Regions from separate parts of the Arthrobacter pascens genome, predicted to be linked through region 3. Evidence: predicted binding sites of a transcription regulator. Region 3 holds the regulator's gene; each other region holds the start of a gene.

Region 1 (3,614 bases), 3.4 Mb from region 3:
CTCCTGGTACACCGTGCTGATGCCGGCCGCCTGGGATTCTGCAGGCGTGGAGAAGTTCTGCTGCTGCCCGAGGACAGAAATCCGGCCTGAGTCGATGGTGTAGACGCCTGTCAGCGCTTTGATGAGGGTGGATTTGCCCGCCCCGTTTTCACCCATGAGCGCATGCACCTCGCCTTGGAAAAGACGGAAGCTGACGTCGTCAAGGGCCTTCACCCCTGGGAATCCGATGGCAATGCCGGTCATCTCGACGACCGGAACGAGTTCGTTCATCCTGAGTTTCTTTTCTGTGTTGATCCGTGCGGTGGCGGCGCGTGGCAAGTTCTGCATGCGGGCGCCACCGCACGGACGATCAGGTGAGCGCTGGCTCAGTACTGACGGGTAGGCAGGGCCTTGGTGGCCTGTTCCTGCGTGAAGGTTGTTTCTTCGGTGACGACGCGCTCGGGTACTGTTTCGCCGGCAAGGACCTTCTTGGCCAGGTCCATCAGCTGGGTGCCCAGCAGCGGGCTGCACTCCACGATGTAGTTGATCTTTCCGGCGCTCAGGGCGGTCATCCCGTCCTTGACGGCGTCGATGGTGATGATCTTGATGTCCTTGCCCGGTACCTTGCCGGCGGCTTCGATGGCTTCGATTGCGCCGAGGCCTTCGTCATCGTTGTGGGCGAAGACGACGTCGATGTCCGGGTTGTTCTTCAGGAAGGCTTCCATGACCTGCTTGCCGCCGCTGCGGGTGAAGTCGCCGCTCTGCGAGGCGATGATCTTCAGCTTCGGGTTGGCCTTGATGGCGTCCTGGAAGCCTTCTTTACGGTCGTTGGCGGGGGCGGAGCCCGTAGTCCCCTGGATTTCGACGATGTTCACGGTGTCCGTGGCCGCCTTTGTCTCGGCGACGAGCCATTCGCCTGCCTTTTTGCCTTCCAGGACGAAGTCGGAGCCGAGGAAGGTCTTGTAGAGGGACTTGTCAGCCGAGTCCACGGCGCGGTCGGTGAGGATGACGGGGATCTTGGCGTCCTTGGCTTCCTTCAGGACGGTGTCCCAGCCGGATTCAACCACGGGGGAGAAGGCGATGACGTCCACCTTCTGCTGGATGTAGGACCGGATCGCCTTGATCTGGTTTTCCTGCTTCTGCTGGGCGTCGGAGAACTTCAGGTCGACTCCGGCCGTCTTGGCCGATTCCTGGACCGACTTGGTGTTCGCGGTGCGCCAGCCGCTTTCCGCGCCTACCTGGGCGAAGCCCATCACGATCTTTTTGTCTGCGTTGCCGCCGCTGCTTCCGCTGCTGGCGGCCTGGGTGCCACCGCCGCAGGCTGTCAATGCCAGGGCTGATGCCGCCATGACCGCGACTAAGGTTTTCTTGAACACAATCGTCCTCCCGGATGCGTGGATTACAGGCAGGCGGGAATTCGAAACACCGCCATCGCTGCAAGTGAGCTGCTGCTCTGGCAGCAAGTGTGAACGCTAACAATGTTGGCGTCAAGCTTCTCTGATCACGATTTGGATACTGCGCGTCGTTCCGTTGCCCATGGTCGTCCCGCCGCGTACATAGCGCCGCCCAGGCTTTCACCAGCCATTGGACGAAGTGGATGGATTTGCCTTCAGTTGTCCTGGGCGCCATTGTGCCGGCAGAGCCAGGGCGAATCCGGCCCGGTTTCAGCTGGCCTTGACGCTGCTCGTGTTAGCGTTCACAATTGTAGTAGTCCTTTCCTTTTCCAACGTGGGTAAAGAGGTCCTCGCCTCTACCTTGGAGGCACCTTATGCAGAGCAATACACCTCACCCTTCCAGCGGTCCCGATGCCGAAAACTACGTCATCGGCGTGGATTACGGAACTCTCTCAGGCCGTGCCGTAGTGGTGCGCGTCCGGGACGGCAAGGAACTCGGCAGCGGAGTGTTTGATTATCCGCATGCAGTCGTGACGGATGTCCTTCCGCGGGACGTCGCTGGCGACGGCGCCGCCCGGCTTCCCGGAGAATGGGCACTTCAAGTGCCCAACGACTACCGCGACGTGCTCCGGAACGCAGTACCCGCCGCCGTCGCCGACGCGGGAATCGACCCCTCAGCCGTCGTCGGCATCGCCACGGACTTCACCGCCTGCACCATGGTTCCAGTCAAGTCCGACGGCACGCCGCTCAACGAGCTGGACGGGTTCGCCAACCGGCCCCACGCCTACGTGAAGCTGTGGCGGCACCACGCCGCGCAGCCCCAGGCGGACCGGATCAACAAGCTGGCCGAGGAACGCGGGGAGGATTGGCTCCCGCGCTACGGCGGCCTCATCTCCTCCGAATGGGAGTTCGCCAAAGGCCTCCAGCTCCTGGAGGAGGACGCGGCGGCCTATGCCGAGATGGACCACTGGGTGGAAGCTGCCGACTGGATTGTCTGGCAACTGTGCGGAAAGTACGTGCGCAACGCATGCACCGCCGGTTACAAGGGCATCTACCAGGACGGCCGCTACCCGTCCGAGGACTTCCTGGCGGCGTTGAACCCGGAGTTTGCCGACTTCGTCAGCTCAAAACTGGAACACACCATTGGGCGCCTCGGGGACGCTGCAGGCTACCTCACCGCCGAAGCCGCAGCCTGGACCGGCCTGCCGGAAGGCATTGCCGTTGCGGTGGGCAACGTCGACGCGCACGTCACGGCGCCGGCAGCCAAGGCAGTTGATCCAGGCCAGCTGGTCGCCATCATGGGCACCTCCACCTGCCACGTCATGAACGGAGCAGAGCTCCATGAAGTACCAGGCATGTGCGGCGTGGTGGACGGCGGCATCGTCGACGGCCTCTGGGGTTACGAAGCCGGCCAGTCCGGCGTCGGCGACATCTTCGGATGGTTCACTAAATATGGCATCCCTCCGGAATACCACCAGGCCGCCGAAGCGGCAGGCCTGGGTATCCACGAGTACCTCACCGACCTCGCTTCCAGGCAGGCCATCGGCGAACACGGCCTGATTGCGCTGGACTGGCACTCCGGCAACCGCTCGGTGCTCGTGGATCACGAACTCTCCGGCGTCGTGGTGGGCCAGACCCTCGCGACCCGGCCGGAGGACACCTACCGCGCCCTCCTGGAGGCCACCGCCTTCGGAACCCGGACCATCGTGGACGCATTCCGTGATTCCGGCGTGCCCGTCAAGGAGTTCATCGTGGCGGGCGGGCTGCTGAAGAACAAGCTCCTCATGCAGATCTATGCGGACATCACCGGGCTTCAGCTCTCCACCATCGGCTCAGCCCAGGGGCCCGCACTGGGTTCCGCCATCCACGCCGCAGTCGCGGCCGGGAAGTACGCCGATATCCGGGTAGCTGCCGCAGCGATGGGTTCCGAACCGGGCGACGTCTACACTCCCATTCCTGAAAACGTTGCCGCCTACGAGGAACTCTTCCAGGAATACCGGACCCTGCACGACTACTTCGGCCGTGGAACAAACGATGTGATGCACCGGCTCAAGGCCATCCAGCGCCGGGCGAAGCCCGCCCTGGATGCCGCACATTCCGCGCCGGCTGAGTCCGACGCGGCAGAACGCGCCGTGGGTGTGTCCGTTTGAGCGCCCTGGAAGTCATCGCCCGCATTCGCTCCGAGGTCTGCGCCCTGCACGCGGAACTCACCCGCTACGAGCTGGTGGTGTGGACAGCCGG
Region 2 (3,614 bases), 1.0 Mb from region 3:
CCGGCAACCTCACGTTCCGCAGCAGAGAACTGGCCAGCCGTAAAGAACCAGATGGTGGAAGCCGCCACCGCAAGAGCCACCACGAGGAGCAGCGCCCAGGCCTGCCTGGAACGGCGGCGGGCGCGGCGGTACGCGGTCCAACTGACGGTCACGGGCGGCCTGCCCTTCCGGAAACGTAGTGCACCAGAAGAGCCTAGGCCACCCTACCGACTCCGTGGCCGCTATCCACAGGTGTGGAGGACAGGTGCCGGTCGAGTCGAAGCCCTCTTACTGCTCCCGGGTCACCCTCCGGAGGTCCTCTTCGGCCAGTTGCAGGAGATCCTCGAGCTGGCGCACCCGGTCCTCACTGACATCCCCCGCCCTGTGTGCCTCGCGGGCCTTGTCCAGAAGCCGGATGGCCTCCTTATGGTTGGCCTTGGCCACATCCAGGGCGTGTTCGAGTGTGGTGTCGTGTTGAAGAGTCGATTCGTTTTCCATGCCCCCAGTGTGGTCCCGTTTCCCGGCTGATTCCAGTGAATCAGCCGAGAATATGCCCGGAATCCGAAGGGTGGCGTACTGCTGGGTACTAAACGGCGATTGCAGCGAGGGCTGCTGCGGTTTCCTTCGCAGGGAACGACGGCGGGTTGACGCCGGCCATTTCCTCCATGACACGGACCACCTGGCAGCTGTAGCCGAACTCGTTGTCGTACCAGACGTAGAGAACCAGGTTCTTGTCATTGGAGATGGTGGCAAGGCCGTCGACGATCCCGGCGCGGCGGGAGCCGACGAAGTCCGTGGAGACAACTTCAGGGGAATCGATGTAGTCGATCTGCTTGCGGAGCTCCGAATGCAGCGACATTTCACGCAGGTAGTTGTTGATCTCGTCCTTGGTGGTCCCCCGCTCGAGGCTGAGGTTCAGGATCGCCAGGGAAACATCCGGTGTGGGGACTCGGATGGAGCTGCCCGTGAGCTTGCCCAGCAGTTCGGGCAAGGCCTTGGCGACAGCTTTGGCAGCCCCCGTTTCCGTGATCACCATGTTCAGCGCGGCGGAGCGCCCGCGCCGATCGCCCTTGTGGAAGTTGTCGATCAGGTTCTGGTCATTGGTGAACGAGTGGACAGTTTCCACATGGCCGTGGACCACGCCGAACTTGTCGTTGATGGCCTTCAGGACCGGGGTGATGGCATTAGTGGTGCAGGAGGCGGCAGTGACGATCTTGTCGGAATCGAGGATGGTGCCGTGGTTGATGCCGTGGACGATGTTCTTCAGGTCGCCCTTGCCCGGGGCCGTGAGGAGCACGCGGGACACGCCGGTGCTCTGCAGGTGCTGGGAGAGGCCTTCGGCATCGCGCCAGCGGCCTGTGTTATCCACTACCAGGGCGTTGCGGATGCCGTAGGCCGTGTAGTCGATGGTGGCCGGGTTGTCCGAGTAAATGACCTGGACCTGGACACCGTTGGCGGTGATGGTGTTGGCTTCCTCATCCACACGGATGGTTCCCTCGAAGGAGCCGTGCACCGAGTCCCGGCGCAGGAGGCTTGCCCGCTTGGACAGGTCTTTGTCCGAACCGCGTCGCACCACAATAGCGCGCAGCCGCAGGCCGTGGCCGCCGCCTGCCTTTTCAATCAGGAGGCGCGCCAGCAGGCGGCCGATGCGGCCAAAGCCGTAGAGCACGACGTCGGTGCTGGTGCGGTCGTCGCCGCCCCGTTTGCCCACGACATCGGCCAGTTCGGCACGGAGGAATTCCTCGAGTGTCGCGTCTCCGGCCTCTTCCTTGAACTTCTGGTTGAGGCGGGCAATATCGATGGCCGCCGCTCCCAGTTCCAGCCCGGCCAGCACATTGAGCAGCGGGGCCGTTTCCTCCAGGAGCAGTTCATCCTTGCTCATCCGGCGGGCGAAGCGGTGCGCCTTGAGGATGTTCATGGTGGACTTGTTGATCAGGCTGCGACCGTGGATGCTGGTCACCACGTTGTTCTCGCGGTAAAGCCGGCCGATCACGGGGATCATGGCCTCGGCGAGGGCCTCCCGCCCCATCCACGTATCAAGACAAGAATCTGACGTCTGGCTCACAGAACTACCTTCCTCGGTTCAGCCGCATACGTCCTCGTATGCGGTTGTCTGCCACCTGATGATGTCCAGGGGCACCGGCACCGGCAGGATTCGGTCCACCCCGGGTGCCTGGATCGTGTGCAAAGAAAAACCGCCGGCTGCAAACGCTGCTCCGGCGGAGAACTTCTACGTCCGTCTCCAATTGTAAATTAGCCGGGAGTCAGCGAATGGCCTGAGTCGCGTGAAATCACTCACATGGCCCTCAGGCCGGCTGGCGGAGGGGTGTGCCTTGGCTGCACCGTGAGCTCAGGCAGGTTAATGGATGGGCTGACCGATACGCCGGGTTCTGTGCCTCCCCTTCCGTTGCCGGAAAGGGAGCGGCGGCCATCCATCTACGAGTACCGTTGCCGGCACCCTCCAGCGGCCTACCCGGACACTCGGGCGGGCAGCCCTCAAACGTGTCCTGTCTGGCCTTGCTCCGGGTGGGGTTTACCTAGCCTTCCCGGTCACCCGGGAAGCTGGTGGTCTCTTACACCACCGTTTCACCCTTACCTGGTTCGTGCCGCTTTCAAACCGGCGCGACCCAGGCGGTCTGTTCTCTGTGGCACTGGCCTGCGGGTTACCCCGAGTGGGCGTTACCCACCACCCTGCCCTGCGGAGCCCGGACGTTCCTCGAGCCACTTGCGTGACGCGCGGCCGCCTGGTCAACCCATCCGTTATCCAGTCTACCGGCGCACCGCTGATGCTCCCGCCGCCGGTAGTATCGTACGGTGCTGATTCTGCTTCCCCCCTCCGAAGGCAAGACCCCGGCAGCCGGCGGATCCGCCGTCAACTGGTCTTCCCTGAGTTTTCCGGCACTCAACAGCTACCGGGCGAAAGTCCTCGAGGCCCTCGGTACCGTGAGTGCGCATGAGGACGCCCTGGCCCTGCTGGGCGTGGGCGCCTCGCTGAAGGACGACGTCGAACGCAACACCCGGCTGGGAGCCGAACCGGCCGCCCCTGCCCACCAGATCTATTCCGGCGTTCTTTATGACGCACTGGGTTACAGGAGCCTGACCCCGGCGCAGCGCCGGAAGGCCGACGACTCAGTGCTGGTGATTTCAGCCCTCTGGGGTGCCATCCGGTTTGGGGACAGGGTCCCCGCCTACCGGCTGTCGATGGGGACGCCGCTGCCCGACGTCGGACGCCTCGCCTCGTTCTGGAAGCCGCAGCTGGCGGAGGCCCTCACTGAACTCACTGCCGGGGAACTGCTGGTGGACTGCCGTTCCAGCACCTACGCGGCGGCCTGGGCTCCGCCACCGGCGCAGACTGTTGCCATCAATGTCTTTACAGAAGACAACGGGGTGCGGAAAGTGGTCAGCCACTTCGCCAAACACACCCGGGGCGAGCTCGCCAGGCACCTGCTGGCCCGTCGCGGAAACCCGCCGCGGACGCCCGCTCAGCTGCTGAAAGCGGCGCAGGAGAAATGGGATGCGGAGCTCGTTGACGGTTCAGCCAGGAAGGCGCACGCCCTGAACATCATCCTGCCCAACTAGTGCTCAGTTCCATTCGGCGGAGCGGACCAGGATGCAGCCGGAATCCGGGCAAAAGA
Region 3 (3,614 bases):
GCAGCAGTTCGGCCAGCCGTACGGGCAGCAGCAGTTCGGCCAGCCCTACGGACAGTCACCGTACGGACAGTCACCCTACGGGCAGTTTCCCTCGGAGCAGCCACAGGCCACGGGAGCGTCGGGAATCCCCAAGCTGGTCGATATTTCGTTCTGGTTGTTGATCGGAGCCGGCATTCTCTTTGTCATCTCCACGCTCATGGGCATCGGACAGCTGGATGATCCGGCGATGCGGAACACCTTCGAGGAGGCCATCAAAAACAGTGGCGGTGGCACCGCCGTCTCCTATGACCAGATGAAGGGCGTCATCGTCGGCACGCTGGTCGTATTCGCCATCATCGGCGCCGGGCTCTACGCGCTGGTCGCGTTCTTCGTCCGCAAGGGCAAAAACTGGGCCCGCATCCTGGGAACGGTCTTCGCTGCCATTTCGGTCCTCGGACTGTTCGGGGTCCCTAACATCGGGACCCTGGGGACTTTGGCCGGCATTGCAGCCATCGTGTTGCTGTACCTGCCGTCGGCCGCTCCGTACTTCCGCAGGCAGCAGCCGTTCGCCAACCCTTACGGCCAGCCCGGCAATCCCTACGGTACCCGCTGACCCCCAGACCAGCTGGAAACCTAGACCAGCTGGAAACCCCAAGCAGTAAACCACCCGACGGGCGTGGACCCCTGGCCGGCAGCGAGATTTAGGCAGTCTGGCCCGGGGTCTGCGCCCGCTGTGCGTGGTAGGCAAGAATTTGCAGTTCGGTGGCCATGTCCACTTTTCGGAGGTTGACGCCGTCGGGGACCTGCAGCATCACCGGCGCGAAACTCAGGATGCTGTGGACGCCCGCTGCCACCACGCGGTCACACACACCCTGCGCCACTGCGGCAGGCAGGGCCAGGACCACCATGTTGGCACCCGTGCGGTGCAGCACCGTCTCAAGATCGGCAACGTCGCTAACCCGCAGCCAACCCACTTCGTTGCCCACCACCATCTGGTCGGCGTCGAAAATGGCCACAACGTCGAAGCCCCGGGATTCGAAGCCGCCGTATCGTGCCAGGGCCTTGCCCAGGTTACCGGCGCCGACGATGGCGACTTTCCAGTCGTGGGTGAGTCCGAGCGCAGCGGCAATGTGACGGCTCAGGTACTGCACTTCGTACCCCACGCCGCGGGTGCCATAGGAACCCACGTGGGAAAGGTCCTTGCGAAGAGTCGAGGAACTGACACCGGACGCCTCGGCCAGCGATTCCGAAGAAACCCGTTCCACGCCCTCGGCGAGCATGGTGTTCAGGGCGCGGAGGTACAGCGTCAGGCGGGCAACAGCCGCGGGCGGAATCTGCTTGCCACCTGCCGCTTTGCCCTCCTGGCCGGCCGGGACGGGCTGAACCCCCTGGACAGCATGGGGAGAAGAATCCAGTGAAGTCACTATCCCCTCCATCCCGTCGCGTCGTGACTCCACTCTAGAGCCCCATCACCGGTGCCAACAAAGCGGCTGCCATTGCACGGAACCGCCGTTCCTACTCCGCCATGGCCCGTTGCAGGACGCGCTCCAGGCGGACTTCATCGATCTTCCAAAAGTCACGCTGGACACCGTCCACCAGCACCACGGGGATCTCTTCGGCGTAGCGTTCGCGCAATTCCGGCAGCTGGTCCACCGGCTGCTCCGTCCACTCAAGCCCCAGCGAGGCAGTGACCCGCCCGACGGCGTCGCGCGCGTCCGCACACAGGTGACAGTCAGCCTTGGTGATCAGAACAACCTGCGGTTTTGCCATAGTTCAACCGTATCGCCCTTTAGGAGCGGCAGCGCGGCGCACGGCGACGCGGAAGGCGACGGCCCTTTGGATTGACTAGACTCGGGGACATGCCCGAGGAGAAGTACGTCGCTGTGGTGACCCAGCCGGCTGCGCTGCCGCAGACCGGTGAAGCCGCCTTCTTCGACGTCGACAACACCCTCATGAGGGGCGCCAGCCTTTTCCATGTGGCCCGCAAGATGCACCAGCGCGGCGCTTTCACGCTTTTGCAGGCCGCCGGTTTTGCCTGGAAGCAGTTCAAGTTCGTGACGCGCGGCGAGAACATCGACGACGTCCACGCAGTCCGCGATTCCGCCCTCACGCTCGCGGCCGGGATCACCGTGGAAGACATCAAAGCCCTTGGCGAAGAGGTCTACGACGAAATGATCGCGTCCAGGATCTGGCCGGGAGCCAAGGCCCTGGCGGAACAGCATCTGCGCGTCGGCCGGCGCGTCTGGCTGGTCACCGCCACCCCCATTGAAGTGGCCACCGTGATCTCCACCCGCCTGGGCCTCACCGGAGCGCTGGGAACAGTAGGCGAGGTGGCCGACGGAATGTACACCGGGCGGCTGGTAGGCGACATCCTTCACGGGTCCGCGAAGGCAGTGGCTGTCCAGGGCATCGCCGACGTCGAGGGCCTGGACCTCAAAAGGTGCTGGGCCTACAGCGATTCCTACAATGACATCCCGCTGCTGAGCCTCGTCGGGCATCCTGTCGCGATCAATCCCGATTCCAGGCTCCGCCGCCATGCCCGCGACAACAACTGGCCTGTCTACGACTTCCGCTCTGGGCGGAGGGCCGCCACTCTCGGCCTCAAGGCCGCCACCGCCGGGGGCGCCGTCTACGGGCTCTGGCGTGGATACTCCCGCATGCGCGGCCCGCGGCTCTAGCGGCCTGCGCTCCACGTTCCACGGGTCCAGCGCTCCATGGCCCAGCGCCACCAAAACAAAATGCCCGTCGCCGGAATGGCAACGGGCATTTCTGCAGTTCGAAGTATCTCTACTTCTTATTGCGGCGCTGGTGACGGGTCTTGCGAAGCAGCTTGCGGTGCTTCTTCTTGGCCATACGCTTGCGACGCTTCTTAATAACTGAACCCACGAAAGTTCCTTACAAACTAGATGCAGTACCTGTCTGATGGAAATGGTCCGTGGACAGAGCTACAGACTGGACAACTGACAGATTCTTACAATGACGTAAAACGTTCCTTAACAGGGTACCGCTTATCGGGAGCGGCTTCTGACAGGGCCCTTCAGGCGGTCTCCGAGGCCTGCGAGTGGCCGCCGTCCACCACAGCACCTTTGAGGTACTGTTCGACGGCCTTTTCCGGCACCCGGTATGAACGGCCGAAACGCACGGCCGGCATTTCGCCGGAATGAACAAGACGGTACACGGTCATTTTGGAGACGCGCATGACCTCAGCCACTTCGGCCACGGTCAGGAACTTCGCGTTCGAGAAGTTCTGTTCTGCGGACATTTCCCTTATTCCTTTGCTGACGGATGGACAACACTGACCCCAGGTATATGCCATTGCGGTGTGCCGATGCTGAGCCATCCACCAACCATGTGCTAGATACTCTAGAGGTTCATGGGGCTGTTGTGAAAGTCATCCCGGTAATCATTTCGCCGTCCGGCGCTTCCGGGCGGACGCCGCCAGCTGGTCCAGCACGGATACGGACACGTCCCATTCCATGCAGGCGTCGGTCACGCTCTGCCCGTATACCAGCTCAGACCGGCCCGCCGCATGCTCGGCTACGTCCAGGTTCTGGGCCCCGCCCACCAGGAAACTCTCCAGCATGACACCGGCTATTGCCTGTGCTGCCTGGCCGCCGTCCTCGAGCTGGGCCCCG

What was found. The regulator Rex, encoded in region 3, represses fermentation and respiration genes when NADH is low (regulators of the CRP and FNR family bind a similar motif). The targets are predictions, from matches to a motif close to CTTGTGAANNNNTTCACAAG.
Region 1: araB (ribulokinase) is a predicted target of Rex. The motif match lies at 1,663-1,682, and genes of this name have one in related genera.
Region 2: QFZ40_RS07660 (glyceraldehyde-3-phosphate dehydrogenase) is a predicted target of Rex. The motif match lies at 2,262-2,281, and genes of this name have one in related genera.

What each region holds. Positions count from the first base shown of each region.
Region 1 covers NZ_JAUSXF010000001.1:4,009,644-4,013,257, reverse strand. Annotated here, with positions in the region: gene QFZ40_RS18430 (sugar ABC transporter ATP-binding protein) at 1-270, opposite strand, end outside; gene QFZ40_RS18425 (ABC transporter substrate-binding protein) at 366-1,328, opposite strand; gene araB (ribulokinase) at 1,748-3,523, shown strand; gene QFZ40_RS18415 (L-ribulose-5-phosphate 4-epimerase) at 3,520-3,614, shown strand, end outside.
Region 2 covers NZ_JAUSXF010000001.1:1,661,877-1,665,490, reverse strand. Annotated here, with positions in the region: gene QFZ40_RS07670 (HNH endonuclease family protein) at 1-152, opposite strand, end outside; gene QFZ40_RS07665 (hypothetical protein) at 268-477, opposite strand; gene QFZ40_RS07660 (glyceraldehyde-3-phosphate dehydrogenase) at 566-2,044, opposite strand; RNA gene rnpB (RNase P RNA component class A) at 2,343-2,735, opposite strand; gene QFZ40_RS07650 (YaaA family protein) at 2,794-3,558, shown strand; gene QFZ40_RS07645 (zinc ribbon domain-containing protein) at 3,562-3,614, opposite strand, start outside.
Region 3 covers NZ_JAUSXF010000001.1:617,315-620,928, reverse strand. Annotated here, with positions in the region: gene QFZ40_RS02825 (hypothetical protein) at 1-592, shown strand, start outside; gene QFZ40_RS02820 (redox-sensing transcriptional repressor Rex) at 681-1,403, opposite strand; gene QFZ40_RS02815 (glutaredoxin family protein) at 1,495-1,749, opposite strand; gene QFZ40_RS02810 (HAD family hydrolase) at 1,839-2,657, shown strand; gene QFZ40_RS02805 (30S ribosomal protein bS22) at 2,767-2,865, opposite strand; gene QFZ40_RS02800 (helix-turn-helix domain-containing protein) at 3,017-3,241, opposite strand; gene QFZ40_RS02795 (3-deoxy-7-phosphoheptulonate synthase) at 3,383-3,614, opposite strand, start outside.